4 regions of the Methylococcus capsulatus genome follow, and region 4 is predicted to be linked to each of the others. Evidence: predicted binding sites of a transcription regulator. Region 4 holds the regulator's gene; each other region holds the start of a gene.

Region 1 (7,500 bases), 300 kb from region 4:
GATTACGTTCTCATCCCCACGCTCATCGTATTCGTCGGCCTCACGGTTTATGCCTTGAATCAACGCAAGCGCGCGGTGCAGTGCTGCGCGCCCGGGACAGCGCCAAACACCGGCAATGGAGAAAAAAATGAGCACGTATGAGTTGCTCATCGATGGCATGACCTGCACGTCGTGCGCCGAGCACGTCCGGCAGGCATTGGAAAAGGTGCCCGGGGTGAGCTCGGCCGCGGTGTCGTATCCGCGCAAACGCGCCGAGATCGAGGTGGAAGCCGGCGTGTGCCTGGATCCGCTGGTCACGGCCGTGACCGCGCTCGGCTACCGCGCACGGGTTCCCGACATACCAGGCAAGTCCTCCGGCGGCTTGTTGAACGAGACGCTCGACTGGCCGGAGAGAGGAACAAAGCGCGGTAGCGGCGAGTCAGCGTTGCACGTGGCCGTGATCGGTAGCGGCGGCGCGGCGATGGCGGGCGCCTTGAAGGCCGTGGAGCTCGGCGCGCGCGTGACGCTCATCGAGCGCGGCACCATCGGCGGCACCTGCGTCAATGTCGGCTGCGTGCCTTCGAAGATCATGATCCGCGCCGCCCACATCGCCCACCTGCGCCGCGAAAGCCCGTTCGATGAGGGTCTTTCGCCCACCCCGCCGGCCATCCGGCGCAAGCGGTTGCTGGCCCAGCAGCAAGGCCGCGTCGAGGAGCTGCGCCACGCCAAGTACGAAGGCATCCTGGCGAGCATCCCGGCTATTACCGTACTGCGCGGCGAGGCCCGGTTCATGGATGCGCATACGCTCACCGTTGCGCTTGCCGACGGCGGCACGCACGAGCTGAGCTTCGACCGTTGCCTTGTCGCCGCCGGCGCGAGTCCAGCGATTCCGTCGATCCAGGGCCTTGCGGATACGCCCTACTGGACCTCCACTGAGGCGCTGGCGAGCGACACGATCCCAGAGCGGCTGGCCGTGATCGGCTCGTCGGTGGTCGCGGTCGAGCTGGCGCAAGCTTTCGCTCGCCTGGGTAGCCAAGTCACGATCCTGGCGCGCCGCACGCTGTTCTTCCGTGAGGACCCCGAGATCGGCAAGGCGCTGACGGCAGCCTTCCGTGCCGAGGGCATCGAGGTGCTGGAACACACCCAGGCCAGCCAGGTCGCCTATGCGGACGGGAAATTCGTGCTCACCACTGGGCACGGCGAGCTGCGTGCCGACAAGCTGCTCGTCGCCACCGGCCGGGCGCCGAACACGCATGGCCTGAACTGTGAGGCGGCGGGTATCGAGCTCAACGCGGAAGGGGCCATCGTTATCGACCGCGCCATGCGCACCAGCTCGCCGCACATCTTTGCCGCCGGCGACTGCACCGACCAGCCGCAGTTCGTCTATGTGGCGGCGGCGGCCGGCACCCGCGCCGCGATCAACATGACGGGAGGCAGTGCCGAGCTGGATCTGACGGCGATGCCGGCGGTAGTGTTCACCGATCCGCAGGTGGCGACAGTGGGCTACAGCGAGGCGGAAGCGCGCCACGATGGCATCGAGACCGACAGCCGGCTGCTGACCCTCGACAACGTGCCTAGGGCGCTGGCCAACTTCGACACCCGCGGCTTCATCAAGCTGGTCGCCGAGACCGGCTCGGGACGGCTGATAGGTGTCCAAGCTGTGGCCCCGGAAGCGGGCGAACTGATCCAGACGGCCGCGCTGGCGATCCGTCACCGGATGACCGTGCAGGCGCTGGCCGACCAGTTGTTTCCGTATCTCACGATGGTCGAGGGCCTGAAGCTTGCGGCGCAGACCTTCAACAAGGATGTAAAGCAACTGTCCTGCTGCGCTGGCTGAGAAAAAGGAGAGGGCAAGGTTGGTCGACTGAGAATTCACTGATCTTGATTCTGAACGCCACTGGACTGTTCATCACTGGACTGTTCATCGCAACAGCACTTGCCGGGATCATCGGCTGCTTTCTGCCTTACCTTGGGCAACGCAAAAGCGGGCCCAATTGGCTGCTGATTCCAGCAGCGATGAGTCTGGCGCTTTTTGTTTGGCTGCTTGCGTTAGACTCAGCCGCCAGTGGCCGCGTCTACGCGGCTGCCGCATTGGTTTGGCTTCGAGGCTTGGATGGCGTAACGCTGTCCGCGATGGATTGGGCGGGGGCCGGAGCCCCGCTGCTCGTCATGTCGATCACTATGCTGGGCTGGCACGACAAGGCTTAGCGGACGAGTTTTTCTTCCGTTTCGCGTGTTCGACCCTGAGCCGTCCGTTCCCTTACTGCGCGGATTGTCGCCGGTGAAGTCATGGCCGCTCGCCGGGCGGCCCCTCCTCGGTAGAGCGAAAGCCGGCTGGACAGGGGCCTTGAAATCAGGTTCCGTGTCTCTATATCGCTGGCAGCACCCGACTGAGAGTGCTAATCGCTGAATTCCGTGCATTTCGCACCATTCCTTGAAGCAACAACATAGTTAAAGGAGTTCCAAGTCATCATGAAAATCCGTCCTTTGCATGACCGTGTTGTGGTTATCCGCCGGGAAGAGGAGAAGACCTCCCCGGGCGGCATCGTGATTCCCGATACTGCGAAGGAGAAGCCGATCAAGGGCGAGGTCGTAGCCGTCGGCACCGGCAAGGCGTTGGACAATGGTCAGGTGCGCCCCTTGGCTGTGAAGGCAGGCGACACGGTACTGTTCGGCAAGTATTCCGGCACCGAGGTCAAAATCGACGGTACGGAGTACCTGATACTCCGGGAAGACGACATCATGGGTGTTATCGAATCCTGATCTTGAGCCAAGCTTTTGAACTGAACACTGGAGGAATGAACTGATGGCAGCAAAAGAAGTACGTTTTTCGGACGACGCCCGTCACCGCATGCTGGCCGGCGTGAACATCCTCGCCGACGCGGTGAAGCAGACCTTGGGGCCGAAGGGACGTAACGTCGTTCTGGAAAAAAGCTTCGGTGCTCCGGTCGTGACCAAGGACGGTGTGTCCGTCGCCAAGGAGATCGAGCTGAAGGACAAGTTCGAGAACATGGGCGCGCAAATGGTGAAGGAAGTCGCCTCCAAGACTTCCGATGTGGCCGGTGACGGCACCACCACCGCCACCGTGCTGGCCCAGGCCATCGTGCGCGAGGGTCTGAAATCGGTCGCGGCCGGCGCCAATCCGATGGACATCAAGCGCGGCATCGACCAGGCCGTCGGCGTCGTGGTGGAGGAATTGAAGAAGCTGTCCAAACCCTGCACCGATAGCAAGGCCATCGCCCAGGTCGGCACCATCTCCGCGAACTCCGACGAAAGCATCGGCCAGATCATCGCCCAGGCCATGGACACGGTCGGCAAGGAAGGCGTGATCACGGTCGAGGAGGGCTCGGGTCTGCAGAACGAGCTCGACGTCGTCGAAGGGATGCAGTTCGACCGCGGCTACTTGTCCCCGTACTTCATCAACAAGCAGGACACCATGGGCGTGGAACTCGAGAATCCTTACGTCCTCCTGCACGACAAGAAGATCTCCAACATCCGCGACCTGCTGCCGGTGCTGGAGAAAACCGCCAAGGCTGGCCGTTCGCTGTTGATCATCGCCGAAGACGTGGACGGTGAAGCACTGGCCACCCTGGTGGTCAACAATATGCGGGGCATACTCAAGGTCTGCGCAGTCAAAGCTCCTGGTTTCGGCGACCGTCGTAAAGCCATGCTGGAAGACATTGCCATCCTGACCGGCGGCCAGGTGATCTCCGAGGAGCTGGGTCTGAGCCTGGAAAAGGTCGAGCTCACCGATCTGGGGCAGGCAAAGAAAATCCAGATCAACAAGGAAACCACCACCATCGTCGACGGCGCCGGTTCCACGGATGCCATCAAGGCTCGCGTCGAGCAGATCCGCAAGCAGATCGAGGACACCACCTCCGACTACGATCGTGAGAAGCTCCAGGAACGCGTAGCCAAGCTGGCCGGCGGCGTGGCTGTCATCAAGGTTGGGGCGGCCACCGAGGTCGAGATGAAGGAGAAGAAAGCCCGCGTCGAAGACGCGCTGCACGCGACCCGCGCGGCCGTCGAAGAAGGCATCGTACCGGGCGGCGGCGTGGCGCTGATCCGGGCCCAGCAGGCGCTGAAGACCTTGGAGGGTAAGAACCACGATCAGACGGTGGGTATCGCCATTCTGCGCCGGGCGATCGAAGAGCCGTTGCGCCAGATCGTGGCCAATGCCGGCGAGGAGCCATCGGTCGTACTCGCGAAAGTCCAGGAAGGCACTGGGACCTTCGGCTACAATGCCGGTAGCGCCGAATACGGCGACATGATCGAGATGGGTATTCTGGATCCCACCAAGGTCACCCGTTCCGCTCTGCAGAACGCGGCTTCCGTCGCGGGCCTCATGTTGACCACCGAAGCGATGGTCGCGGAAATGCCCAAGAAGGAAAAAGGCGGCGTGCCGGCAGGTGGCGGCATGGATGACATGATGTGATCGGCATCGGGTTCGTGGGGCCTTAAAACGGCCCCACGACGCTAGGGAAATTACACGTGTCTGCTGTAACCCCTGGTTGCGCCATGACGTAACCGGGGGTTCGTTTATGCGTTGGTGAACCAGCCCCGCGTCCGGTTGCATAGGGCGCAGACCGAGAGCATCACCGGCACCTCGACCAGCACGCCCACCACGGTGGCCAAGGCCGCGCCGGATTCCGGGCCGAACAGGGTGATCGCGGTCGCCACTGCCAGTTCGAAGAAATTGCTGGCCCCGATCAGAGCGCCCGGCGCAGCCACGGCGTAATTCACCCCGAACAGATGCATCAGACCGTACACCAGCGATGAATTGAAGTACACCTGAAACAGGATCGGCACCGCGATCAGCGCGACATGCAGCCAACGTCCGGTGATGTTGTCGGCCTGGAAAGCGAAGATCAACATGAGCGTGACGAGCAGGGCACTGATCGCAACCGGGTGTAGCCGGGGTAGGAAAACTTGTTCGAACCAGGCGGGGCCCTTGCTGCGCAGCAGCCACAGCCGTGATATAACCCCGGCGGCCAGCGGTATCACGATGAACACCACTACCGAGTAGAACAGGACGTCGAACGGCACTTCCAGTCCCGCGGCCCCCGAAACCAGGTATTTCACGATGGGGACGAAGGCCAGCAACATGATGAGATCGTTCACCGCGACCTGGATCAGGGTGTAGGCCGGATCACCGTCGGTGAGGTAGCTCCAGACAAACACCATGGCGGTGCAAGGCGCCGCAGCGAGGATAATGACGCCCGCCAGGTACTGATCGCCCGTCTCAGGGCCGATCCACGGAAGAAACAGGTATTTGAAGAATAACCAACCGAACAGCGCCATGCTGAACGGCTTGACCAGCCAGTTGACGAAAAGTGTCACCATCAAGCCCCTGGGGTTCCTGCCCACGTTCACCACCGAAGCGAAATCCACTTTCAGCATCATAGGATAGATCATCAGCCAGATGAGACCGGCGATCGGCAGGTTGATGTGGGAGATTTCGAGCGCTCGCAGAGCCACCACGGGTTCGGGCAGTACCTTGCCGAGCAGGACGCCGGCGCCCATGCACAACGCGACCCAGAGGGTAAGGTAGCGGTCAAAGAAACTCATGCGCTTGGGCTCGATTCGAGTCGGCGTGGGCTTTTTCTTCATGCTATTTTCCCTATGCGTTCCAATTCCACCGAAAGCTCGGCGGAGCTCATTTGCTCGATCGGCAGGGCCAGCAAGGCCCGCACCCGGTTTTCCAGGGTTTCGAGTGCCGCGTCGAATACGGCGTCGATCTCCGCCAGCGTGCCCGTCGCATTGGCCGGATCCGGTAGCCCCCAATGGCCCCGGATGGCTTGGCTCAGGTAGGCCGGGCAGGTTTCGCCGGCCGCGTCGGCACAGACAGTGATCAGGATGTCGAATACGACGTCGCCGAGGGCATCCCAGGACTTGCTGCTCAGCCCTTCGGTAGGGAGGCCGTGCCTGCGCAGGGCCTCCAGCGCATGGGGATTGACCTTTCCGGTCGGATGGCTCCCGGCGCTCCATGCCCGGAGGCGGTCACTCCCCAGATGGTTGAGCAGTGCCTCAGCAAGAATGCTGCGGCAGGAATTGCCGGTGCATAGCACCAGCATGTTGATCAGCTTTCGCTTCATGAGAGTTTCCCGAACTTCAAAAGTCGCAGATGCGATCTCCTTCCAGCTTGCGTCAAGCCATCCGCCCGATGGCGCGAAGCTCCCGCTCGAGGGCTAACCGCTCTAGACTATGCGGATTGAGGGCGATGAACAGGGCAATACGCCGCTCGAGCAGCGCGAAGGTCTGGGCAAATGCGAGCCTTCGTTCGCCTTCGGAACCTTCGACGGCCGCCGGATCGGGCAGTCCCCAATGGGCGGTGATGGGCTGGCCGGGCCAAGCCGGGCATACTTCGCCGGCGGCGTTATCGCAGACCGTGATGACGAAATCCAGCGGCGGTGCCCCTGGGGCAGTGAACTCGTCCCAGCTTTTGCTGCGTGCCTCGTCCGCCGGAACGCCTTCTTTGGCCAGCCGTTCCAGCGCCAGCGGATTGACGCGACCGGTCGGATGACTGCCGGCGCTGTAGGCATGGAAACGCCCCTTGCCGAGATGGTTGAGCAGCGCCTCTGCTATGATGCTGCGGGCCGAATTGCCGGTACACAGAAAGAGCACGTTGTAGGTTCTCTCGGTCATTCAGCGGTCTCCTGATTGGTAGTGCATCGAAGCGGGGTGGACGTCGTACAGGGGGCGCCGCGGCAGCAGTTCTCGGTCAAAAACCCGATCAGCTCGTTCATCACCTCGAAATTTGCCGAATAGATGACATAGCGGCTTTCCTGACGTGATCTGACCAGACCGGCATGGGCCAATTCCTTGAGATGGAAGGACAACGATGAGGGGGCGATTCCCAATGCTTCGGCGACTCGGCCGGCGGAAAGCCCCTCGGGCCCGGCCTGGATCAGCAATCGGAATACGGCCAGACGGGATTCTTGTGCCAGGGCGGCAAGGGCGGTTACGACGGACTTTGATTCCATATTTCTATAATTATGGAATTTTTGATGTAAAGCAATACCCTCGCTGAATTCGTGTCGGCCTGAGCGGAGGGGGGTAGCCGACCCCGCGCAATAGGGGGGTCGGACGGGAGCGCGCCGGTGCTGCGCAATGGTGGAAAACCGGTCAGGCGGCGTTCTTCTGCTGCTCGTTCATGAGCACGGTCACGGCTTCACGTGCCAGCGGGCTCAATCCTTCGCCGCCGGCCTGGAGGTGGGCGATGATCTGGCGGCGCATCCTGGGCTCCCAGAACTTGTGCAGATGATCGACCACGCCCTTAACGGCGGCGGCGTGGTCGGGATCAGCCTGGAAAAAGGCGCTGATGTTGTTTGCCATCTTGACGAGGTTTTCGCTATGCATTTGCAAGCAGGGCTCCTTATTTAGTTAGATGTTATAAGTCGAAAACTCGCTTAATGTTCAAGCAGCCGGTGGGCGTGGGAATAAACCACGCATGTCTCGCCGCGGACGAAACCGACCAGGGTCAGGCCGGTTTCCAGCGCGAGCCGGATGGCGAGGCCGGTG
Region 2 (7,500 bases), 1.3 Mb from region 4:
CCAGGACATCGTCGCCAGCATCGCTTTGAAGCCCACCTCCAGCCTGCGCATCCCCGCCCGGACGGTGAACATTCGCGGCGAATCGGTGGAAGTTGTGACCACCGGTCGCCACGACCCTTGTGTCGGCATCCGAGCCACGCCGATCGCCGAGGCGATGATGGCCATCGTGCTGATGGATCATTATCTGCGCCACAGGGGGCAGAACCAGGACGTCGTGCGCACGCTCGATCCCATCCCGCCCAGCGCGTTTTAGTCGGGCGGGTCCGCCCATGCCCGGCACCGTGCCGTACTGGCGGCTTTCCGGCCTGTACTTGTGGTATTTCGCGGCACTGGGCACCTTTCTACCGTATTGGCCGCTTTATCTGCAGGCGCGGGGGTTCGGCCCGAAGGAAATCGGCATCGTCATGGCCGTCGTGGCGGCCACCCGCATCGTGGCGCCCAACGGCTGGGGCTGGCTGGCCGACCATACCGGCCGTGACCTGTTTCTCATCCGCCTAGCCTGTCTGCTGACCTTTCTCGGATTCGGCCTGGTTTTCGTACTGCCGGGGTATGGCGGACTGCTCGCGGCGGTGGGGCTGTCCGGTTTCTTCTGGAACGCCTTCCTGCCCACACTGGAGTCGCTGAACCTGGCCTTGCTCAAGGGCGATACCAGGGGCTACAGCCGGATCCGGCTATGGGGGTCGGTCGGTTTCATCCTGGGCGTGCTCGCCGTGGGCGCGGCGCTCGAAGCGCGGCTTGTGATCAGCTGCCTACCGCAGGTGCTGGCTTTTCTGTTCGCAATGATGTCGCTGTCCAGCCTCGCCATTCCGGCCGGCGCCAGGGTGGTTCACGCGCCCACCCAAGATACTTTGTGGCGGGTCGTCAAGCGGCCCGAGGTGATCGGCCTGCTGCTCACCTGTCTGCTGATCCAGATGGCCCACGGTCCGTATTACAGCTTCTATTCGGTGCATCTGGAGAACCATGGCTTCGACCGTTCCCGCACCGGCCAGCTCTGGGCCTTGGGGGTGGTGTCGGAGATTGTCCTGTTCCTGGTCCTGCCGGCGATCCAGGCCCGCGTTTCGCTACGCGCCATCCTGCTCGGGAGCATCGCCTTGACGGTGCTGCGTTGGCTGCTGATCGGCCGTTACGCCGAATGGCCGGGCGTATTGGTTTTTGCCCAGACCTTGCACGCCGCCAGCTTCGGGGCGTTTCACGCCGTCTCGATTGCCCTGGTCCACCGCTACTTCCAGGGGCGCAACCGCAATCGCGGCCAGGCGCTTTTCACCAGCCTGAGCTACGGTGCGGGCGGCGCGCTGGGGAGTTTTGTCAGCGGCTATGCCTGGGCCGATTTCGGCGCCGAAACGGTGTATGCCGGCGCTGCGGCCGTGTCCCTGGCGGCACTGGCCATCGCCTGGTGGCTGGTCGATCGTGGCCGCTAACGCGCCAGCGTTCCGGGCAGTGATTCCCAATCCGCCACCGGCCCTGGAACGAGGCGGAACGAGGGGTGCGGTTCGGGTATCGACACCGTCTCCAGGATTTCGAGCCAAGCCGGGGCGCGTGCCTTCAGCTTCGCTTTGAGATGAGCCCATTCGTAGGCGATCTGGCCGTCCGTGGCCGCCATGAGGGCGGGCTGCGGGGCGGGGGCGATTTTGCCTGCGTCGAAGCGGTAACCCCGGCGCCCGGCCTCGGCGTGCACGGCTCGCAGATAGTGCGCGATCGCCGCTTCGGGGGCGGGCGTTTGCCGGAACCGAATCAATTGGGGGTGGCGGGTATAGCCGCGCGTCAGCCCCTTCAGCACGGCTTGCGCGAGCAGCGCTTCGCGCCAGAGCGCGACCAGTCCTTTGGCGTCCAGGTAGCGGGGATGCAAGGTCCACAGCCGCATGATGGCGGCGTCTCAGTCCCGCTGCAGCCGCAGGGCGTTCAAAACCACGCCGACTGAACTCGCCGCCATCGCCGCGGATGCGGCCATCGGCTGCAATTTGCCGAATGCGGCCAGCGGAATCGCGACGAGGTTGTAGCCGAAAGCCCAAAACAGGTTCTGGCGGATCACCCGCAGCGTGCGGGCGCTCAGCTCCATGGCCTCCGCCGCCTTGGAAATGTCGCCGGTGAGCAGGGTCAGATCGGCGCTCTGCTTGGCGATGTCGGTGCCGTGACCGACCGCCAGGCCGATGTCGGCTGCGGCCAGGGCCGGGGCGTCGTTGATGCCATCGCCGATCATGCCGACCCGTTCCCCGCGGTTCTGCAGATGGCGGACGATTTCCAGCTTGCGGCCCGGGCGGGCGCCGGCTTCGGCCTGGTCGATGCCGACCAGGGCGGCGATGTGCTCGGCGGCGGGCGCGACGTCACCCGTCACCATGAGCGTACGCACGCCCCGCCGGTGCAGGCGGGCCACGGCCTCCACGGCATCGGGGCGGGGGCGGTCGGCGACGCCGAACGCGGCCGCGGCATGTCCGTCCAGCGCGATGAACACCGGCGTTTTGCCCTGCGATCCCAACTTTTGCGCAGCCTCATCCAGCTTCATGCCAGTGTCGATCCCGTGTTTGTCCAACCAGCGCCGGTTGCCGACCAGCACCTCGTGTTCCTCCACCCTGGCGGCGATGCCCAGCCCGGGTTCGACGCGGAACCCAGCCGGTTCGGGCCATCCCAAGTCCAAGGTCGCGGCGTGGGCAAGAATGGCTTTGCCGATGAAATGCTCGGAGTGTGATTCCGCGCCGGCGGCGAGCCGCAGCAGCGCCGCATCGTTCAGACCGGAGACGTTGATGAAATCGGTGATCTGCGGTCTGCCTTCGGTGAGGGTGCCGGTCTTGTCGAACATGATGACGGTCAGAGCGGAGGCGGTTTCCAGGCTCTCGGCGTTGCGGATGAAAATGCCGCGCCGGGCGGCCTGACCGGTACCGACCATCACGGCGGCCGGTGTCGCCAGCCCCAGCGCGCAAGGGCAAGCCACCAGCAGGACGGTGACGGCGTGGGTGATCGCGGCGCCGAATCCCGCACCTGCCGTCAGCCAGCCGAAAAAAGTGGCGCCAGACATCGCCATCACCGCGGGCACGAAGAAGGCCGACAGCCGGTTGACCGTGAGCTGAACGGGCAACCGGCTGGTCTGCGCCTCCTCCAGGGTGCGCAGTAGGCCGGCCAGGACGGTGTCCGTGCCCACCGCGCCGACCCGGACCTGCAAGGCCCCGTCGCCGTTGATGCTGCCGCCGGTGACACGATGGCCGATCCCTTTCACTACCGGTAGGCTCTCGCCCGTCACCATCGACTCATCCACCGCTGACTGTCCGCGGACGACTTTGCCGTCGGCAGGGATGCGCTCGCCGGGTCGCACCAGCAACAGATCACCGACCCGGACCTCCTCGATGGGGAGGCTCACCGGCCGTTCGGTCCGCAACACCGTCGCCGTCTGGGGTTGCAGTTCGACCAGTTGGCGGATCGCTTGGTGCGCCTGGCCGCGGGCCTTCTCTTCCAGATAGCGGCCCATGAGCACGAAGGACATCACGCCCGCCGCCGCCTCGAAGTAATAGCCGCCGCGCCCAGTCGCGAGAGCGAAAAAGCCGTGGGCGTAGGCCGCCCCGACGCCGGCGGCGATCAGCGTATCGGCGCTGGCGGAGCGGCGCCTGGCCAGTCGCCAGGCCCGGTCGAAGAACTCGCTTCCGCCGCCGAGCAACAGCGGCGCTGACACCGCGAGCTGCACCCAGCCCATCAGCCGGGAACGCGGCGCAAACAGGCCGATCAGGAAAGTCGGCACGCTGAACACCAGCGACCAGAAACAGTGCTGCCAGGCTTTGGCGATGCGGGCTTTCTCCCGTGCCAGCAAAGCCCGGCGCTGGGCCACGCTGTCCATCGGCTGAGGCTGATAGCCCAGCCGCCGCAAGGTCCCGTACAACTCGTCCCGGTCCATCGACGTCAGCACCTGGGCGGTTTCCGTCGCGAAATTCACATTGGCTGCAGTCACCCGCGGATCGCGCCGCAGCAGCATCTCGATCAATAGCGCGCAGGAAACGCAGGTCATCCCTTCGATCGCGATATGGAACTCGTGCAGCGGCAGCTCGGGATTCGTCTCGTGTCTGACGGTGGGGGGAAGCGTCGGCGCCGGTCCCAGGTTGTCCAGCAGCCTGCCGAAGAATACCTGGAGATCGGCCGCCGTTATCGTCGAAGGATTGAAATGTACCGTTACCGAACCCAGCGCCGGCACCACCCGCACCTTTCTTACCGCCGGGTGTTTCCGCAGCAGCATGCCGAAAATCCGGATCCGTTCGGTGTGCTTACGCAGCGCGGGAATGACGATCCGCAGGCGGGAGCGGGTTTGGTGAGCGACCTGAAAGCGTTCTGGCGTCTTCGATTCGGCGACCATGCCTTATGGGTCTCGGGCTCGGAGGAGGCCACATTATACCCAAGCGATATGCAGACCAGGTCAGATCACCTCAAGGTCTGGGGCCCCTGCCGCTTGACACCCTTCCATCCGCCGCTATCATTTGGCACTCACTTCAAGGGAGTGCTAACAATCATGTCGGGAGCGCCCTTGGAATTTCAGCCGATTTCATCAGGAATTCAGGAGATTACCGTGAAAATTCGTCCTTTGCACGACCGAGTCATCATCAAACGTCTGGAAGAGGAACGCACCAGCGCCGGCGGAATCGTGATTCCCGACAGCGCCGCGGAGAAGCCCATGCGCGGCGAGGTTCTGGCCGTCGGCAACGGCAAAGTGCTCGACAACGGCGAGGTGCGGGCCCTGCAGGTCAAGGTGGGTGACAAGGTCCTGTTCGGCAAGTACGCCGGCACCGAAGTCAAGGTCGACGGCGAAGATGTGCTGGTGATGCGCGAGGACGACATCCTCGCCGTTCTCGAGAGCTGATCCCAAAGCTTCGCTCGCAGATTTCCAAAGCCTTCATCAATCATCAATATCGTAGGTAAATCCAAATGGCAGCTAAAGAAGTCAAGTTCGGCGACGACGCACGCGCCCGCATGATGCGCGGTGTCAACATCCTGGCGCACGCGGTGAAAGTGACCTTGGGGCCGAAGGGCCGTAACGTGGTGCTGGAAAAGAGCTTCGGTGCGCCCACCGTGACCAAGGACGGCGTGTCCGTGGCGAAGGAAATCGAGCTGTCCGACAAGTTCGAGAACATGGGCGCCCAGATGGTGAAAGAGGTCGCTTCGCAGACTTCCGATGTGGCCGGCGACGGCACCACCACGGCCACCGTCCTGGCTCAGTCGATCCTGACTGAAGGTCTGAAGGCCGTCGCCGCCGGTATGAATCCGATGGACCTCAAACGCGGCATCGACAAGGCCGTCGCTGCGGCGGTCGACGAAATTCACGCCATGTCCGTGCCCTGCACCGACAGCAACGCGATCGCCCAGGTCGGCACCATTTCTGCCAATGCCGACGAATCCATCGGCAAGATCATTGCCGAGGCGATGGACAAGGTGGGTAAGGAAGGCGTCATCACGGTCGAGGACGGTTCGGGGCTGGAAAACCAACTCGACATCGTCGAAGGCATGCAGTTCGACCGCGGCTATCTGTCCCCTTATTTCATCAACAATCAGCAAAGCATGAGCGCCGAGCTGGAGAACCCGTTCATTCTCATTAACGAGAAGAAGATCTCCAACATCCGCGAACTGTTGCCGGTACTGGAAGGCGTAGCGAAGGCAGGGCGTCCGCTGTTGATCATCGCCGAGGACGTCGAGGGCGAGGCCCTGGCCACCCTGGTGGTCAATAACATGCGCGGCATTCTGAAGGTCGCGGCAGTGAAGGCGCCGGGCTTCGGCGACCGCCGTAAGGCCATGTTGGAAGACATCGCCGTGCTGACCGGCGGCACTGTCATCTCCGAAGACATCGGCCTGAGCCTGGAAAAAGCGACCCTGGCGGACCTGGGTACCGCGAAAAAGGTCCAGATCACCAAGGAAAACACCACCATCATCGACGGCGCCGGAGCCACCGAGGCCATTCAGGGCCGCGTGGCGCAGATCCGCAAGCAGATCGAGGACACCACTTCCGACTACGACCGTGAGAAGCTGCAGGAACGTTTGGCCAAGCTGGCCGGCGGCGTCGCGGTCATCAAGGTCGGTGCGGCCACCGAAGTCGAAATGAAGGAAAAGAAGGCACGCGTGGAAGATGCGCTGCACGCCACCCGCGCCGCGGTCGAAGAGGGCATCGTTCCGGGTGGCGGTGTAGCCCTGATCCGGGCGCTGGCCAAGCTGCGTGACCTCAAGGGCGCCAACCACGATCAGGATGTCGGTATCAGCATCGCCCGCCGCGCCATGGAAGAGCCGCTGCGTCAGATCGTCGCCAATGCGGGCGATGAGCCTTCGGTTGTATTGAACAAGGTCGCGGAAGGTTCCGGCAACTTCGGCTACAACGCCGCGACCGGAGAGTATGGTGACCTGGTGGCCATGGGCATTCTCGACCCGGCCAAGGTCACCCGTTCCGCGCTGCAGAACGCGGCCTCCGTCGCCTCGCTGATGATTACCACCGAGGCCATGGTCGCAGAGGAGCCGAAAGAAGAAGCGCCGATGCCGGGCGGCATGGGCGGCATGGGCGGCATGGGCGACATGATGTAAGGCCAAGCCGCATTACCATTTTTCCAAGGCCCATGGTAAAGGCCCCACCCGGACGGGTGGGGCCTTTTCCTTTTTGTGGGGTGGTCGATGCGAGCTTCCGGCCCCGGCGGTTCTGCCTTACTATCACGGCGGGAGGCGTTGTCGGGCCGATTCTTAACTGCGGGGCAAGAGGATGAGTCACGATTTGGAAAGGTTCGGGGAGGGTGGGGTGCCTGAGCCGCTGCCTCTATCGCTTTGGCGTGAATCGCTCTACCAGTACATGGCGACCCTCGCCCTGGTCCTGGGCGCCTGGTATCTGGGTTGGCGCTGGACGGCGTCGCTGAACGAGCACGCGTGGTGGTTCTCGGTGCCTGTGGCTATTGCCGAAAGCTGTGCCTATATCGCCTGGGCGTTGTTCGCCTACAATCTGTGGCGGACCGCTGCCCGGCCTTCGCGGCCTGCGCCTTTCTGGATCTCGGAGTGCGTTTCCGATCTCGCCGCGCCGCACCGGCCGCTGGCCGTGGACGTGTGTGTCGTGACCTGCGATGAGGAGGCGGCGCTGGTCCGGCTAAGCCTGGAATATGCGAAAAAGCTGACTTATCCCTGTCATATCGACCTGAGGCTGCATCTCTACGATGCGGGCCGCCGCCCGGCCATGAAGCAGCTTGCGGAGTCGCTGGAAGTGGTCTACCTGGTGCCGGAGGAGCAGGACGGCCTGGGGACGCACAATTTGCGCCGGATCGTCGAGGAGACGCAAGGGGATTTCATCGTATTCTGCGACGCCGATACCCGCTTGTTTCCTTCCTTTCTGGAGCAGACCCTGGGATATTTCCGCGACCCGGACGTGGCCTGGGTGCAGACCCCGCAGTGGTATGACGACATTCCTCAGGGTGTGAGGTTGGCCGATGTCCTGGGCCAGCGTTTCGGACCCATGGGCAGGGCCGTGGTAAACGGGTGCGAAGCCGTGGCAGGGCCGGTATGGATCGG
Region 3 (7,500 bases), 1.6 Mb from region 4:
TTTGATCGTCAGGTCGTAACAGCCGTCGGTCTTGTCATGCACCTGTCGGGCGATGTCGACCAATTCGGCGATTTCCGGCGAGACGGTCAGCCAGTCGGTCGTGGCTTCGCGATTGAGCCTGGAGATTTCGGAGTCTTCCCGGTAGTTCGACAGCTTGAGGTCGATGTCGTTGTAAACGGCATCCACGGCCTGCTTCAATGCCGCTTGATCCAGCGGCAGGCCGTCGAGCACCATCTTGATGTGGTAAGTGGTTCCCTGCACATCGCCCGAGAGCAGGGTTTCGTTTTCTCCGGACTGGCAGGCGGTCAATGCGGCGCCGAGTACCAATCCGCCACAAAGGCGCAGAATCGGAAGCATCAGGTTATCTCTTTGCGGCAGCGTAGCGGCCGAGCCGTGCGCTTGCGTGGGAAAAGGACAGGCTAGCGGGTATCATATGCGGCCTTTGGCGGGTTGCGACTTTGTTCAGTGCGGATTGGCTGCGGTTTGGGCCGGCGTGCTGGGCCGAAGTCCGTGCGGGCGCAGAAGGCCCAGCGCATACCCCAGCAGCAGTGCCAGGAACAGCGCAATCGACAGGCCGATGCGCACGGTCAGGGCGCGCACGGTTCTGGGTGAACGGCGGTCGCCGTCCTTGACCAGATAGAACAAGGCGGAACCCAGGCTGGCGATGATCACGACCAGGACCAGCACGATGAGGATTTTAGGCAGCATGTTCGGATTCCAGGGCGGCGGATGCGGAACACCGGCCACGGTTGGGAAATGAGCCATTATAGCTTCAAACCCACGGGGATTGCGGTCATCGGGATCGCGCTGGCGCTGCCTCTGTTCTGCGCCCTCGGGGTCTGGCAGCTCAACCGGGCCGCCGAGAAGCGGGCGCTGCAGGTGCAGTTGGCCAGCCAGTCGGCCGAGCCTTTGCTGCGACTGGAGCAATCCGAGGCCGAGCCGCCACGCTATCGGCGGGTGGTGGTGAAGGGGGAATACGATGCCGGGCATCAGTTCCTGCTGGACAACCAGATTCACGGCGGCAAGGCCGGTTATCATGTCCTCACTCCGCTCCGGCTCGCGGGTTCGGACGTGGGGGTGCTGGTCAATCGCGGTTGGATTCCCGCAGGTGCCGACCGCCGGCGGCTGCCCGATCTGCCGATCCGGATGTCCACCGTCGAGCTGACCGCCTTGGTGGAGCGTTTCCCCGTCGTGGGTTTGAAGCTGAAGGGTGCGGAAATCCCGGCGCCAGGCTGGCCGGCGATGGTACAGGTTCTGGAGCGGGAAGCGCTGGAGCAGCGCCTCGGTTACCGCCTGCTGCCTTACCAGTTGCTGCTGGATGCAGGGGAGGCCGAAGGTTACCTGCGCGATTGGAAGCCGGCCAACGTCGATCCGGGCCAGAGCACGGGCTACGCTATCCAGTGGTTTTCCTTCGCCGCCATCGCCTTGGGACTGTTTCTACGCCATGGATTCAAGGCAGGTGCGGTGCGGGGTCCGAATGCTTCTCCATGATCTCATGAATCGTCTCACAACCATGGCACTCACTTCGACTCAGCGGCGCAATCAGCGCACCATCATCATCATCGCCATGATCTGCATCGTGCCGTTCGTCGTGGCCTGGTATCTGGCCCGCCATCCGCAGTGGGTGATGGGTGATCTGGGCAACGTCGGGCACCTCGTCACCCCCGTCGTCCCGTTGAACTACAGCGAACTGCTGGCGGCTCCGGTTACGTCTTCCGAATCGATGGCGCAGCTCAAGGGCCGCTGGATCGTTGTGAGTGTCGCCGCTGGCCCGTGCGCCGAAGTCTGCCGCCAGAACCTGTACAAGACCCGGCAGATGCGGCTGATGCTGAACAAGGAAATTCCGCGTGTGCGCCGTCTTCTCCTACTGACCGATCCGGGGGCTGCTGGGGCGCTGGCCGACTGGCTGCAGCAGGACGAATTCCTGGCAGTGGCCGGACTCGCGCCTGCCCTGCGGGAAAAGCTGGAAAAAGCGGCAGGCGGGCCGTTGCAGCCGGGGCAGATCCTCCTGCTCGATCCGCTCGGCAACCTTATGATGTATTACGATGCGGATTTCGATCCTTACGGCGTGCTGAAGGATCTCAAGCATCTGCTCCGCGCCTCCCGGATCGGCTGAAGCCGGATGGCCCATAACTGACAACAACATGCCATGTTCAGGAAGCTCACTTTTCTCGGTCTGATCCTCCTCTTGGGTGCGCTGCTCATCGGCGCCTTCCTCCGTATCGCCGACGCCGGACTCGGCTGTCCGGCCTGGCCCGGCTGCTACGGTGCGCCCGTCGTGGACGAGCAGTCCACCGCGATGATGGCGGCGGTCGGGGGTAAGGCGCTGAAATGGCTGTGGCTGGGCCGGGTTCACCGGTATCTCGGCGGGGCGTTCGGCCTATTGGTGTTGATCCTGATCGCCATGGCCTGGCGGCTGCCGGCGCACCGCGGCAGGGCGGCGTCTTTGTTGACAGTGCTGCTGTTCCTGGTGGGAGTACAGGCCGGACTGGGGCTGTGGGGACACTATGCCACGCTGATGCCGCTGGTTTCCGCCGCCCACCTGTTCAGCGGATTCCTGACCCTTGGCTGCGCTTACTGGCTGTATCTGTGCGTCGAGCCGAGGGTGGACGAGAGGGCGGTGCGGGGAGTTGCCGGTTTGCGCATCGTGGCCCGTCTGGGTCTGGTGCTGCTATTGGCCCAGATTGCCTTGGGCGGCTGGACCGAGGCCCAGCGCGCCGGCCTCGCCTGTCCCGACTTCCCTACCTGTCTGGGTCAGCCCTGGCCGGAGGTGGATTGGCGGCGCGGCTTCACGCTCTGGCCGAATATTGCCGCCGACTATCCGGGCGGGATATTGCCTGTCGAGGCACGGGCGGCCATCCATTTCGCGCACCGGCTCGGCGCCGTGGTGGTGTTCCTCGTGCTGAGCGTGTTGGCCATGGGGGCCAGTTCCAACCGCAATGCGGCGCCGATCAGCAAACCGGCGGTACTGCTGAGCTTCCTGCTGCTGCTCCAGATTGGTCTCGGTATCTTGAGCGTCCTCCTGCGGCTGCCGGTGGCGGTCGCCGTCGCCCACCAGGCCGTGGCGGCGCTGCTGCTGCTCAACCTGGTGCATATCAATGTCTACCTGCGCCGCAGCCGGCTGGAAGCCGCCGCTGTTCCCGCAGCGGTGCCGCCGTGTCCTCCGGTCGTGGCGGTACCACCGCCGCCTGCGCCGGAGACCCTGTTCGAGCGCCTGCGCGGCCAGCTCAGCAAGACCCGCAGCGGCCTGACCGGTTTGCTGGCTACCCTGGGCCGGGGACGTATCGACCGCGCGTTGCTGGATGAGATCGAAGAGCAGTTGCTGATGGCCGACGTCGGCGTCAACGTGACACGGGAAATCGTCGCCGATCTGGCCGAAGGACTGGAGAAGCAGGAGCCGGTCGACGGCGAAACCCTACGCAACCGTCTGCGTGGCCGTCTGCTCGACATCGTTCGCCCTTGCAGCGTACCGCTGGTCATTCCACCGGAGGTCCGGCCCTTCGTCATCCTGGTGGTGGGGGTCAACGGCGTGGGGAAGACCACGACCATCGGCAAACTCGCCAAACGGTTGCAGAACGAGGGCCACAGCGTCATGCTGGCCGCCGGGGACACTTTCCGCGCCGCCGCGGTTGAGCAGATCCAGACCTGGGGAGAACGCAACAAGATCGCGGTGATCGCCCAGCACAGCGGAGCCGATTCGGCTTCGGTGATCTACGACGCCGTGGAGGCCGCCAAAGCGCGCGGGGTGGATGTTCTGATCGCCGATACCGCAGGCCGGCTGCACACCAAGTCGAATCTGATGGAAGAGCTGAGCAAGATCAAGCGTATCATCGGACGTCTCGACGAAACCGCACCGCACGAAGTGTTGCTGGTGCTGGACGCCGGCACCGGCCAGAACGCACTGTCCCAGGCCAAATTGTTCAACGAGGCGGTCGGCCTGACGGGCTTGGCGTTGACTAAGCTGGATGGCACCGCCAAGGGCGGGGTGATCTTCGCATTGGCACGCCAGTTCGGCATTCCCATACGTTTCATCGGCATCGGGGAGGGCATTGACGATCTGCGCGACTTCGACGCCGTCCAGTTCATCGATGCTCTGTTCGCCGAGGATGGGACGAGCGGGACCGCCCGCCTGCATTGAGCCCGTGCTGGAATTCAAAGAGGTTTACAAGCGCTATCCCGAGTTCGGCGAAGCCCTGCACAATGTCAGCTTCCACATCGGGCGCGGCGAGTGGGTGTTCCTGACCGGGCCTTCAGGGGCCGGCAAGAGCACCTTGTTCAAGCTGGTCGCCGTGATCGAGCGGGCCACGCGCGGCCAGATCGTGCTGGACGGCCGGAACATCACCCGCGCCTCCAATCGGGAGATCCCTCATATTCGGCGCAAGCTCGGCCTGATCTTTCAGGATTACAAGCTGCTGTACGATCGCTCCGTGTTCGACAACGTGGCTCTGCCGCTGGTCATCGCCGGGTTCAATCCAGGCGAGGTCAGCCGTCGGGTGCGTGCGGCGCTTGGCAAGGTAGGGCTTTTGTCCAAAGAGAAGCGGTTGCCGCAAACCCTCTCCGGGGGAGAGCAGCAGCGCGTCGGCATCGCCCGGGCGATCGTCCACAAGCCGGACTTCATCCTCGCCGACGAGCCCACCGGGAACCTCGATCCGGAGGCTGCGCGGGAGGTCATGGACATCTTCCGCGATTTCAACGGTCTCGGCGTCACCCTGCTCATCGCCAGCCACGACGAGCAGTTGATCTCTCGGTGTGGGGGGCGGATCCTGCGCCTTCAGCGCGGAAGTCTGGCGGAGGTGAACGCATGAAACGGCAGCGCCGGCGTGCTCAGCGGGAGGGCGGCGCGTCTGCTGCCCGGCGGCGCGGCGGTCCGAGCCCGGTCGACCGGCTGCAGAGCTACCTGGTTTCGCATCTGCAGACCGCGAAAGAGGCGCTGCGGCGCATGCGGCGTACGCCTTTCGCCATGGCGCTCACGCTCCTGGTCATCGCCGCCACGCTGGCGCTGCCCACCAGTTTCCACGTGCTGGTGAAGAACCTCCGCATGCTCGGCGGGGACCTGGAGGCAACCAACGAGATTTCCCTTTTCCTCAAGCCGGATCTGTCCAACGATGTCGGGCGCAGGTTGGCGGAGCGTTTGAAAAGCCATGTCCAGATCGCTGAGACGCGGCTCGTCACCAAGGAGGCCGGAATCGAACAATTGAAAACCTACAGTGGATTCGGCGAAGCCTTGTCCGCTTTGAACTTCAACCCGCTGCCGGTGGTGATCGGCATACGTCCGAAGGACTCGCTGACCCAGCCCGGGCAGGTCGAACGCCTCGTGGCCGAACTCAAAGCCCTGCCCGAAGTCGACCTGGTGCAGAGTGACATTCAGTGGATGCACCGTCTCCATGCCCTGCTCCAGGTCGCCGAGCGCAGTTTCGGCGTTCTCGGGGCGCTGCTGGCGGCGGCGGTGGTATTCATCATCGGTAACACCATCCGTCTGGAACTTTACGGCCGCCGCGAGGAAATCGTCGTGCAGAAGCTGCTCGGCGCGACCGACCGATTCATCCGCCGGCCGTTTCTCTACACTGGTTTCTGGTACGGATTTCTCGGCAGCATCGGCGCCTGGATCGTCGTCGGCGTGATGCTGCTGATCGTGCGGGCGCCCATCCACCAGCTCAATGTCCTTTACGGCAGTGATTTTGCCCTGGCCTTTCTCGGTTTCCAGGAGACCGCGGCGTTGATCGGCATCGCCTGTTTCTTAGGGATAGCCGGGGCATTCGTCGTGCTCATCCGCCATTTGCAGGACGTGCGGCCCGACTGAGCGGCAGGCTGAGTACTTGCCGAAGTCGGGAACTTGCGCTAGTTTTAGCACTCAAATGGGGCGAGTGCTAAAACCCATCACCATCACAACAGGGCATTCCATGACTTACGAATTGACTCTCCCGACCCATTTGCCGCTGGGCTCCATCGACGATTATTTCGCTGCAGTGAATCGTCTGCCACGGCTGGATGCCGACGAGGAGCGGGAACTGGCCATCCGCTTCCGTGATGAGCAGGACCTGGAGGCAGCCCGGCGCCTGGTGCTGGCCAATCTGCGTTTCGTGGCCTACATCGCGCGGGGTTATCTCGGCTACGGCCTGCCGCTGGCGGATCTGATCCAGGAGGGTAACGTCGGCCTGATGAAGGCCGTTAAGCGCTATGACCCGGACGTGGGCGTGCGGCTGGTTTCGTTCGCGGTCCACTGGATCCGCGCTGAGATTCATGAATTCATCATCCAAAACTGGCGCATCGTCAAGATTGCGACCACCAAAGCACAGCGCAAGCTGTTCTTCAATCTGCGCAAGATGAAGAACCGGCTGGGCTGGCTTACCCCCGAGGAAGCCTCGGCGGTGGCGGCAGAGTTGGGCGTGGATGTCGATGATGTCTACAAGATGGAAAACCGGCTGAACAACCCGGACATGGCGCTCGAAGCGCACGGTGAGGATGACGGCGACGACCGCGAGAGCCATGCGCCCATCCATTATCTTCAGCAGGAAGGAGGCGACCCGGCGCTGCTCATCGAGCACAGCGAATGGGAAAATCGCCAGCAGGAAAAACTGCAGGAAGCCATCGGCCAGCTCGACGACCGTAGCCGCGACATCGTGGCCAGCCGCTGGCTCAGTGAAGACAAGCTGACGCTGCACGATCTGGCGGCGCGCTACAACGTCTCCGCCGAGCGTATCCGCCAACTCGAGAGCAGCGCGATGAAGAAGCTGCGGAACGCCCTCGCCGACGCTGCTTGATTTTCAAAAGGCTGACTGGGCCAGCCCGCCCTGGATTCGATCCGGGAGCGCCTACCGGGGTCGCCTGTCTGCTCAGGCCAAGCCCAGCGCTTTCCAGATTTCGAGGCAGGCCTCGGCCCGATTCAGCGTGTAAAAATGCAGGCCAGGAGCCCCCTGTTCCAGCAGTCGCCGGCACAGTTCCGTCACCACCTCCAAGCCGAAGGCCCGGATCGCTTTGCGATCGTCGCCGTAGGCTTCCAGCCGTTTGCGGATCCAGCGTGGAATATCTGCGCCGCAGAGGTCGGAAAACCGCGCCAATTGGGAATAATTGGTGATCGGCATGATGCCTGGCACGATCGGAATACCGATGCCGAGCCGTTCGCAGTCGTCGACGAACCGGAAATAGGCTTCCGGATTGTAGAAATACTGGGTGATGGCGCTGTCGGCGCCGGCTTCCACCTTGCGCTTGAAATTCTTCAGGTCGCTCTCGGCGCTGGCTGCCTGCGGGTGGACTTCCGGGTAGCAGGCCACTTCGATGTGGAAATGATTCCCCGTTTCGGCGCGGATGAATTCCACCAGTTCATTGGCGTGCCGGAATTCGCCCGCCGACAGCATGCCGGAGGGCGTGTCTCCCCGCAGTGCCACGATGTGGCGGATTCCGTGCGAGCGGTAGGCTTCTAGGATTTCGCGGATGCTCTGGCGGGTAGAGGCGATGCAGGACAGGTGTGGCGCACACTCGATGCCAGTGGTGTGCTGAATC
Region 4 (7,500 bases):
CCGCGCCACGGATGCCAGTTCGGCGGTGGTGGGGCCGGGAATGGGTTCGGCGCCGTCGAAACAGCCGCAGTCCTCGGTTTGGCAGAAATACGGCCCGAGGTGCAGCTCCGGCAGCATTACCAGGTCGGCACCTTTGGCCTTGGCAGCGCGGACGCCTTCGACCGATACGGCCAGATTGTGTTCCCGGTTGCCGTTACAGGCCTGCTGTACCAGCGCCAGCTTGAGGATGGATTTCATGGGCGGGAGACTCCGGCGGCTTCGGGAAACTGCATGGTCATACAGTGCAGGCTACCGTATTGGCGGATCAGCGGAGTGCAGTGGATGGGGACGATTTCCCTCCCCAGGAAACACGGCCCCAGGCGCTCGAGGGCGACCGCGTCCGCCGGATCGCCGTACACGGGAACCAGAACTGCGCCGTTGATGATCAGGAAATTGGCGTAGGTGGCAGGCAGGCGCCGGCCTTTCCCGTCGCGGATGGGTTGCGGGATCGGCAACGGCACCAGGGAGTAAGGCTGGCCGTCGCGCTGTTTCATCTCTTGCAGCTGCCGCTCCATCGCCTTAAGCGGCGCGTAGTGCGGATCGGATGCGTCGTCGCAGGCCGTATAGGCGATGGTGTGTTCCGAGCAGAACCTTGCCAGGGTGTCGACATGGGCGTCGGTGTCGTCGCCTTCGGCCTTGCCGTGATCGAGCCAGAGGATGCGATCGGTTCCCAGCGTCTCCATGAGCCGGGCCTCGATTTCTACGCGGCTATAGCCGGGATTGCGGTTCGGATTGAGCAGGCACTGACTGGTCGTCAGGACGGTGCCGAGGCCGTCGGTTTCCACGCTGCCGCCTTCCAGAACGAAATCGACCGCCACCCGTGGCGTCTGGCCGAAGATACCCATGGTCACGAGGCGCGCGGCCAGTGCCGCGTCGTCAGCGCAGTCGTATTTCCCGCCCCAGCCATTGAAGCGGAAATCCAGCAGTTCCAACCGGCCTTCGTGCAGCCGGCTGAGCGGCGCGGTGTCGCGTACCCAGATATCGTCATATGGAATCCGGACGAAAACGACTCGGCTGCAGTAGTCTGTCCCGGTATTGGCCAGGATAGTACCAATGCGCCGTTCATGGGACCGGTCCAGGCAGGCGATGAGGAGGGTTTCGCGCCGGCTCACCGCCGCGGCAATGGCCGCATAGGTCTGTTCGACCTCTTCCAACCACGGGGCGAAGTCGCCGCTGCCCGGCGGCCAGGCAATCAGCACGGCGGATTGTTTTTCCCACTCGGGAATGAATCGTATCGATGTCACTTGATTCGGCAAGGTGTGGATGAACGGATTGTGCCGCCGGTTTGAGGCCGGGGCTCCCCGAACGAAGAGACCGTGGGGCGGCGGCGCATGGCTCGGAAGCCGTGTCGGTTTCAGAAAATGATGAGACCCGGTATCACTACCGCCACGGTCACCACTTTTCTGGGCAGGGTCACGGATTCGCCGCTTGTCGGGATTCCCGGGGTTTCCAGGAGATTCTCCTGGAGGGAATGTGTAGGCTGCGTTTCTTGGGTCGGGTCAGTCATGCGGATTCCTGATGGTCATGGCGGCGGGAATCAACGATATGGCGATCATGAGCCAATTTTAAAGCAAAATACTGGCCGAGAAATCGATTTCAATGCGCCAGGGCCAGCATTTCCCGGGCATGGGCCAGGGTTTGCACGGTGATGCGCAGGCCGCCGAGCATGCGGGCGATTTCGCCGGTGCGTTCCTCCATGGTCAGCGGCCGTACCGTGGACTCGGTGATACCGTCTTGCGCGTGTTTTTCCACCAGCAGGTGATGATGTCCCAAGGCCGCGATCTGGGGCAGATGGGTCACGCACAGTACCTGGCGGTTGATACCGAGCGAGCGCAGTTTGATTCCCACCATCTCGGCGACGCCGCCGCCGATGCCGGTGTCCACCTCGTCGTAGATCAGGGTCGGCGTGGTCTTTTGCGCGATCGATGCGACCTCGATCGCCAGACTGATGCGCGAGAGTTCGCCGCCGGAAGCGACCCGCGACAGCGGTCGTGGCGGCAAGCCCGGATTGGCACTGACCAGGAACTCGATCCTGTCCCGGCCATGCGGGGCGGGCGGAGCTTCACTGTCTGTCTCGAATGCGACGGCGAAACGCCCGTGCGGCATGCCGAGTTCGTGGATGAGCCGCGATATGTCGGTCTCCAGCGCATCTGCCGCCACCCGCCGTTTGGCCGAAAGACTGCGGGCGGCGGCATCGTAAGCGGCCAGCAGATCGCTTTGTTCGGCAAGCAGGTGTTCGAGCCGTTCCTCACCGGATTCCATGCTCCTTAGTTCGGTTCGGAGCGCTTCGAGGTGGCCGGGCAGATCTTCCGGGCGGACCTGGTGCTTGCGTGCGAGCTGGTGAACCTCCGCCAGCTTCTGTTCCAGCGCCGCGAATTTGGCCGGGTCTGGATCGAGTGCGTCGAGGTGGTGCCGCAACGCCATCGCCGCCTCCTTGACCTGTATCCGGGCGCTTTCCAGCAACTCCAGGGATTCGGTGAAGTCCTTCGAAATCTGCGCGAGTTCGCCGACCGCCTGAGCGGATCGCGCCAGCAAGCCGTTCACCGAATACTGCTCGTCCTCGTAAAGCAGCTTGAGCTGGGTGTAGCCGATTTCGGAGACCCGGCCGAGATTGGCCAGCAGCTCGTGCTCTTCCGACAGAGCGCGGTAATCCAGGGTCTCGATCTCGAGCTGCTCCAGCTCGTTGACCTGGTACTGGAGCAATTCCTGGCGGGCGTTGCGGCTGCTGACGTCCTGTTGCAGGCGGTCGATCCGCTCGGAAAGTGCTTTCCAGCGATCGAAAATCAGCTTCAGCTCCGATGCCAGTTCGCGGCAGCCCGCGTGCCGGTCAAGCAAGGCCCGCTGCTCGCCGGCTTGCAGCAGGTTCAAATGGGCGTGTTGGCCATGGATTTCCACCAGGTGTCGTCCCAAGGCCTGGAGGTTCGGAAGGGTCGCCGGACGGCCATTGATGAACGCGCGTGAGCGCCCGTCCGCGCTGATGGTCCGGCGAATCAAACAGGTGTCTTCATCGGTTTCGGCCAATTCGTGGCCGATGAGCCATTCACGGGCGGAAGGCGCGTCGTCCAGAGTGAAGCACAGGCTGACTTCGCCGCGCTCCGCGCCCGGCCGCACCAAGCCCGAATCGGCCCGGTCGCCGAGTGCCAGTCCCAGGGCGGTGAGCAGGATGGATTTCCCCGCGCCGGTTTCGCCGGTGAGCACGGTGAAGCCGGGCCGAAGGTCCAGGTCGAGGGCGGCAACCACCGCCAGATCCTTTATGCTCAAGCTGGTCAGCATGGCTTAGCGGTTGCTCCAGTTGAGTTTGAGCCTCAGAATCTGGAAAAAATCATAGTCCGTCGGATGGAGGATACGGAACGGCCGTTCCGCCTTGCGGATTTCGATGCGGTCCTCGATCCCAACCTCCGGGAAGGGAACGTTGTCGCAGCTCACCTGAGCGCGGAATTCTTTGTTCGGCCGGAAGGCGATCGCCACCAGGCTGTCCCCTGAGATGACGATGGGACGGTTGGACAGGGTGTGGGGGTTGATCGGCGCCAGCACCAGGGCATTGAGCGTGGGGTAGAGGATCGGGCCGCCGGCCGACAGCGCGTAGGCGGTGGACCCGGTGGGTGTGGAGACAATCAGGCCGTCAGAGCGCTGGGAATTCAGAAACACGCCGTCGATGGTGGTTTCCAGTTCAATCATACTGGTCGCGCTGCCACTGTGGACGACGACTTCGTTGATGGCGCTGCCCTGGGCAATGGTTTCTTCGTTGCGGATCAGGCGCGCCACCAGGGGGTGACGTTCCTCGGCGCGATAGGCGCCGGTCAATATCGCATGGAGCTTGTCGACGGCCTCGCTGGGAGAAATGTCCACCAGAAACCCCAGCCGGCCCAGGTTGATTCCGATGAGGGGCACGCCATGCGCATAGAGGCTGCGGGCGGCTCCCAGCAAAGTGCCGTCTCCGCCGACGACGACGGCGATGTCGGCCTGCTGTGCCAGTTCGGGCATCGTGCATGTCCGGGCGGAATGCGTAAAGAGCGTCGCACAGCCACGCTCGACCAGGATCTCGAGTCCGGAAGTCAGCAGATAGGCGTGAATGGCAGCGAGAGTGTCCGCTATCCGGGGAGCATCCGGCTTTCCGATGAGCGCGATGGTGCGAAATTGCGAAAGCATCCGCCTGAACAACTCGGGTTAAGAGGAGGTTGAGGATTCGACGCCTTTAGGTCTCGACGGGATTGGCAAGGCCCGAGCGCTGCCGCCGGTCGAATGCGGCGGCTCCGGCACTTTCCGCCAAATGGTAGGACCTTCTTGACACTTAATCTAGGGGTTGTTAGTTTTTGGCACTCCCATTGGTCGAGTGCTAATACAGATTCTTTACGGAATTTCCGTGGCGAGTTTCCCCGAACTGAGCGAGCGCGCGCAGCAGCTTTTGAAGGCGCTGGTGGAGCGTTACATCGGCGAAGGTCAGCCGGTCGGTTCGCGTGCCCTCGCCAAGGACGCCGGTTTGAGTCCGGCAACGATACGCAATGTCATGGCCGATCTAGAGGAACTGGGCCTGGTCACCTCGCCGCATACTTCCGCGGGGCGTCTGCCCACGGTGAGCGGCTATCGTCTGTTCGTCGATTCCCTGCTGACCGTGAAACCTCTGCACCAGGCCATCGTCGACCAGTTGTGGCTGGATCTCGAAAGCCGGGAGAACCCGCGCGATCTGCTGGAGACGGCTTCCAAGCTGCTGTCGGAGCTGACCCACATGGCCTGCATCATCTCCATGCCAAGGCGGGAAACCCTGACCTTCCAGCACATCGAATTTCTGCCGCTGTCGGACCACCGGGTGCTGGCGATCCTGGTGACGAGCGGCCAGGAAATCCACAATAAGATCATCCACACTCCCCACAGTTTCAGTGCCGCGGAATTGCAGACCGCGGCCAACTTCTTCAATGCCGTCTGTGGCGGCAAGGACATGGTTTCGGCGCGGCAGTATCTGCGCGCCGAATTGGAGAAGGAGCGCGACCGTCTGAGCGAACAGCTGTTGCAGGCGGGCGAGATCGCCGAACAGGCCCTGGCCGAGGGCGGGCGTTCCAGGAAGCCGTTCCTGGTGCGCGGGGAAACCAACCTCATGGACTTCGTCGAGCTGGCCGACGTCGAGCGGCTGCGCGGTCTGTTCGAGGCGTTCCGGCAGAAGGAAAGCATCGTCGGTCTGCTCGATCGCTGCCTCGAGTCACCCGGGGTGAAGATCCTCATCGGCGAAGAGAGTGGTTTCAGGCCGCTGGAGCCGTGCAGCCTGGTGACCGCTTCGTATTCCGTCGACAACCGGGTGATTGGCGTGCTCGGTGTGATCGGACCGACCCGGATGAAGTATGAACGGGTGATTCCGCTGGTGGACGTCACTGCGAAACTGGTGGGGGCGGCCTTGAATCAGCGGACGCTGGCCCCAACTTAACGTTGCCGGAGTCGTGACGGCAAAAGGACGTCCGCCGCCCGCTCCCGTCGAGGAGCCGGGCGGTTTCGTTTTTCCGGATCCAAAATTTCAAACCCCAATAATCGGATTATCGGACTATGAGCGAAGAAGAAATGACTAACGGTCCCGGCCCGGAGCCACGGCCGGAGCTGCTGGAGGTGGAGACCGCAGCCGCCGAAGCAGCGCCCGCCGGTGAGCCGGACAAGGCACTGCTCGAGGCGCAGCAGCAGGCCAGCGAAAACTGGGACCGGTTCGTCCGGGCCCAGGCGGAAATGGAAAACCTGCGCCGTCGTCTGGAAAAAGACATCCAGAACGCCCACAAGTACGCCCTGGAAAAATTCGCCAAGGAACTGCTGCCGGTGATGGACAGCCTGGAACTGGGCATCGCGGCTTCCACCGCCGACGCGCCCGACGTCGCCAAACTCCGCGAAGGCGCGGAGCTGACCCTGAAGCAGTTCCAGAACGTGTTCGAGAAGTTCGGCATCGTGGCCCTCGATCCGGTCGGCGAGAAGTTCAATCCGGAGCAGCACCAGGCAATGGCCATGGAACCGGCCGGAGAAGCGGAGCCAAACACCGTAGTCAAGGTTTACCAGAAGGGCTATCTGCTGAATGACCGGCTGCTTCGGCCGGCACTCGTCGTGGTGGCCCAGGCTTGAAATCCCTTAGGATCGGCCTCACATAGCCTCTAAGCTTTCAGAACAATCACTTATAAAATCGGAGAAATCCATGGCAAAGATTATCGGGATCGACCTGGGCACCACCAACTCGTGTGTGGCCATCCTTGAGGGCGGTAAACCCCGCGTGATCGAGAACGCCGAAGGCGCACGTACCACGCCGTCGATCGTCGCCTTCACCGCTGATAACGAGGTGTTGGTGGGGCAATCCGCCAAGCGGCAGGCTATCACCAATCCCAAGAATACCTTGTTCGCGATCAAGCGGCTGATCGGCCGCCGCTACAAGGATGATGTCGTCCAGAAGGACATCAAGATGGTGCCTTACACCATCGTCGAGGCGGAGAACGGCGACGCCTGGGTAGAGGTCGCCGGCAAGAAGATGGCGCCGCCGGAGATCTCGGCGCGCGTCCTGATGAAGCTCAAGAAGGATGCCGAGGCTTATCTGGGGGAAGAGATCAAGGAAGCGGTCATCACCGTGCCGGCCTATTTCAATGATTCCCAGCGCCAGGCCACCAAGGACGCTGGCCGCATCGCCGGCCTCGACGTCAAGCGCATCATCAACGAGCCGACCGCGGCGGCGCTGGCCTATGGTATGGACAAGAAGCGCGGCGATCAGAAGATCGCGGTCTACGACCTGGGGGGGGGCACCTTCGACATCTCCATCATCGAGATCGCCGAAGTCGATGGCGAGCACCAGTTCGAAGTGCTGTCGACCAACGGTGATACCTTTCTCGGCGGTGAGGACTTCGATCTGCGCATCATCGAATACATCGTGGACGAGTTCCGCAAAGAGCAGGGCATTGATCTGCACAACGATCCGCTGGCGCTCCAGCGCCTGAAGGAATCCGCCGAGAAGGCCAAGATCGAGCTGTCTTCCAGCCAGCAGACCGAGATCAATCTGCCCTACATCACGGCGGATGCGACCGGCCCCAAGCACCTCAACATCAAGCTGACCCGGGCCAAGCTGGAGGCCCTGGTGGAAGACCTGATCCTGCGCACCCGGGGACCTTGCGAAACCGCGCTGAAGGACGCCGGTGTGAAGCCGGGCGACATCGACGAAGTCATTCTGGTCGGTGGTCAGACCCGCATGCCCAAGGTGCAGGAGTTCGTGAAGCAAATCTTCGGCAAGGAACCGCGCAAAGACGTCAATCCGGACGAGGCTGTGGCGGTCGGCGCCGCCATCCAGGCGGGCGTGCTCGGCGGCCAGGTGAAGGACGTGCTGCTGCTGGACGTGACCCCCTTGTCGCTGGGTATCGAGACCCTCGGCGGCGTCATGACCAAACTGATCGAAAAGAACACTACGATCCCGACCAAGGCAACTCAGGTTTTCTCCACCGCGGAGGACAACCAGAC

Evidence for each region. Region 4 encodes HrcA, which represses chaperone genes, less so after heat shock. Its sites were predicted from a motif close to TNTTAGCACTCNNNNNNNNNGAGTGCTAANA; they were not measured.
Region 1: groES (co-chaperone GroES) is a predicted target of HrcA. The motif match lies at 2,354-2,384, and genes of this name have one in related genera.
Region 2: groES (co-chaperone GroES) is a predicted target of HrcA. The motif match lies at 4,450-4,480, and genes of this name have one in related genera.
Region 3: rpoH (RNA polymerase sigma factor RpoH) is a predicted target of HrcA. The motif match lies at 5,843-5,873, and genes of this name have one in related genera.

Annotation. Positions count from the first base shown of each region.
Region 1 covers NZ_CP104311.1:2,832,874-2,840,373, reverse strand. Annotated here, with positions in the region: gene merF (mercury resistance system transport protein MerF) at 1-141, shown strand, start outside; gene merA (mercury(II) reductase) at 128-1,816, shown strand; gene N4J17_RS13860 (YnfA family protein) at 1,861-2,187, shown strand; gene groES (co-chaperone GroES) at 2,452-2,742, shown strand; gene groL (chaperonin GroEL) at 2,786-4,414, shown strand; gene arsB (ACR3 family arsenite efflux transporter) at 4,519-5,589, opposite strand; gene N4J17_RS13840 (arsenate reductase ArsC) at 5,586-6,074, opposite strand; gene N4J17_RS13835 (arsenate reductase ArsC) at 6,127-6,624, opposite strand; gene N4J17_RS13830 (ArsR/SmtB family transcription factor) at 6,621-6,962, opposite strand; gene N4J17_RS13825 (formate dehydrogenase subunit delta) at 7,105-7,338, opposite strand; gene fdhD (formate dehydrogenase accessory sulfurtransferase FdhD) at 7,389-7,500, opposite strand, start outside.
Region 2 covers NZ_CP104311.1:1,871,345-1,878,844, forward strand. Annotated here, with positions in the region: gene aroC (chorismate synthase) at 1-253, shown strand, start outside; gene N4J17_RS09290 (MFS transporter) at 270-1,418, shown strand; gene N4J17_RS09295 (pyrimidine dimer DNA glycosylase/endonuclease V) at 1,415-1,861, opposite strand; gene N4J17_RS09300 (heavy metal translocating P-type ATPase) at 1,874-4,330, opposite strand; gene groES (co-chaperone GroES) at 4,541-4,831, shown strand; gene groL (chaperonin GroEL) at 4,897-6,534, shown strand; gene N4J17_RS09315 (glycosyltransferase) at 6,743-7,500, shown strand, end outside.
Region 3 covers NZ_CP104311.1:1,264,363-1,271,862, forward strand. Annotated here, with positions in the region: gene N4J17_RS06190 (FAD:protein FMN transferase) at 1-357, opposite strand, end outside; gene N4J17_RS06195 (twin transmembrane helix small protein) at 463-708, opposite strand; gene N4J17_RS06200 (SURF1 family protein) at 757-1,491, shown strand; gene N4J17_RS06205 (SCO family protein) at 1,496-2,116, shown strand; gene ftsY (signal recognition particle-docking protein FtsY) at 2,150-4,138, shown strand; gene ftsE (cell division ATP-binding protein FtsE) at 4,143-4,805, shown strand; gene ftsX (permease-like cell division protein FtsX) at 4,802-5,800, shown strand; gene rpoH (RNA polymerase sigma factor RpoH) at 5,901-6,761, shown strand; gene metF (methylenetetrahydrofolate reductase [NAD(P)H]) at 6,834-7,500, opposite strand, start outside.
Region 4 covers NZ_CP104311.1:3,129,299-3,136,798, reverse strand. Annotated here, with positions in the region: gene N4J17_RS15180 (carbon-nitrogen hydrolase) at 1-237, opposite strand, end outside; gene N4J17_RS15175 (agmatine deiminase family protein) at 234-1,283, opposite strand; gene N4J17_RS15170 (hypothetical protein) at 1,394-1,546, opposite strand; gene recN (DNA repair protein RecN) at 1,636-3,312, opposite strand; gene N4J17_RS15160 (NAD(+) kinase) at 3,316-4,188, opposite strand; gene hrcA (heat-inducible transcriptional repressor HrcA) at 4,403-5,455, shown strand; gene grpE (nucleotide exchange factor GrpE) at 5,572-6,129, shown strand; gene dnaK (molecular chaperone DnaK) at 6,200-7,500, shown strand, end outside.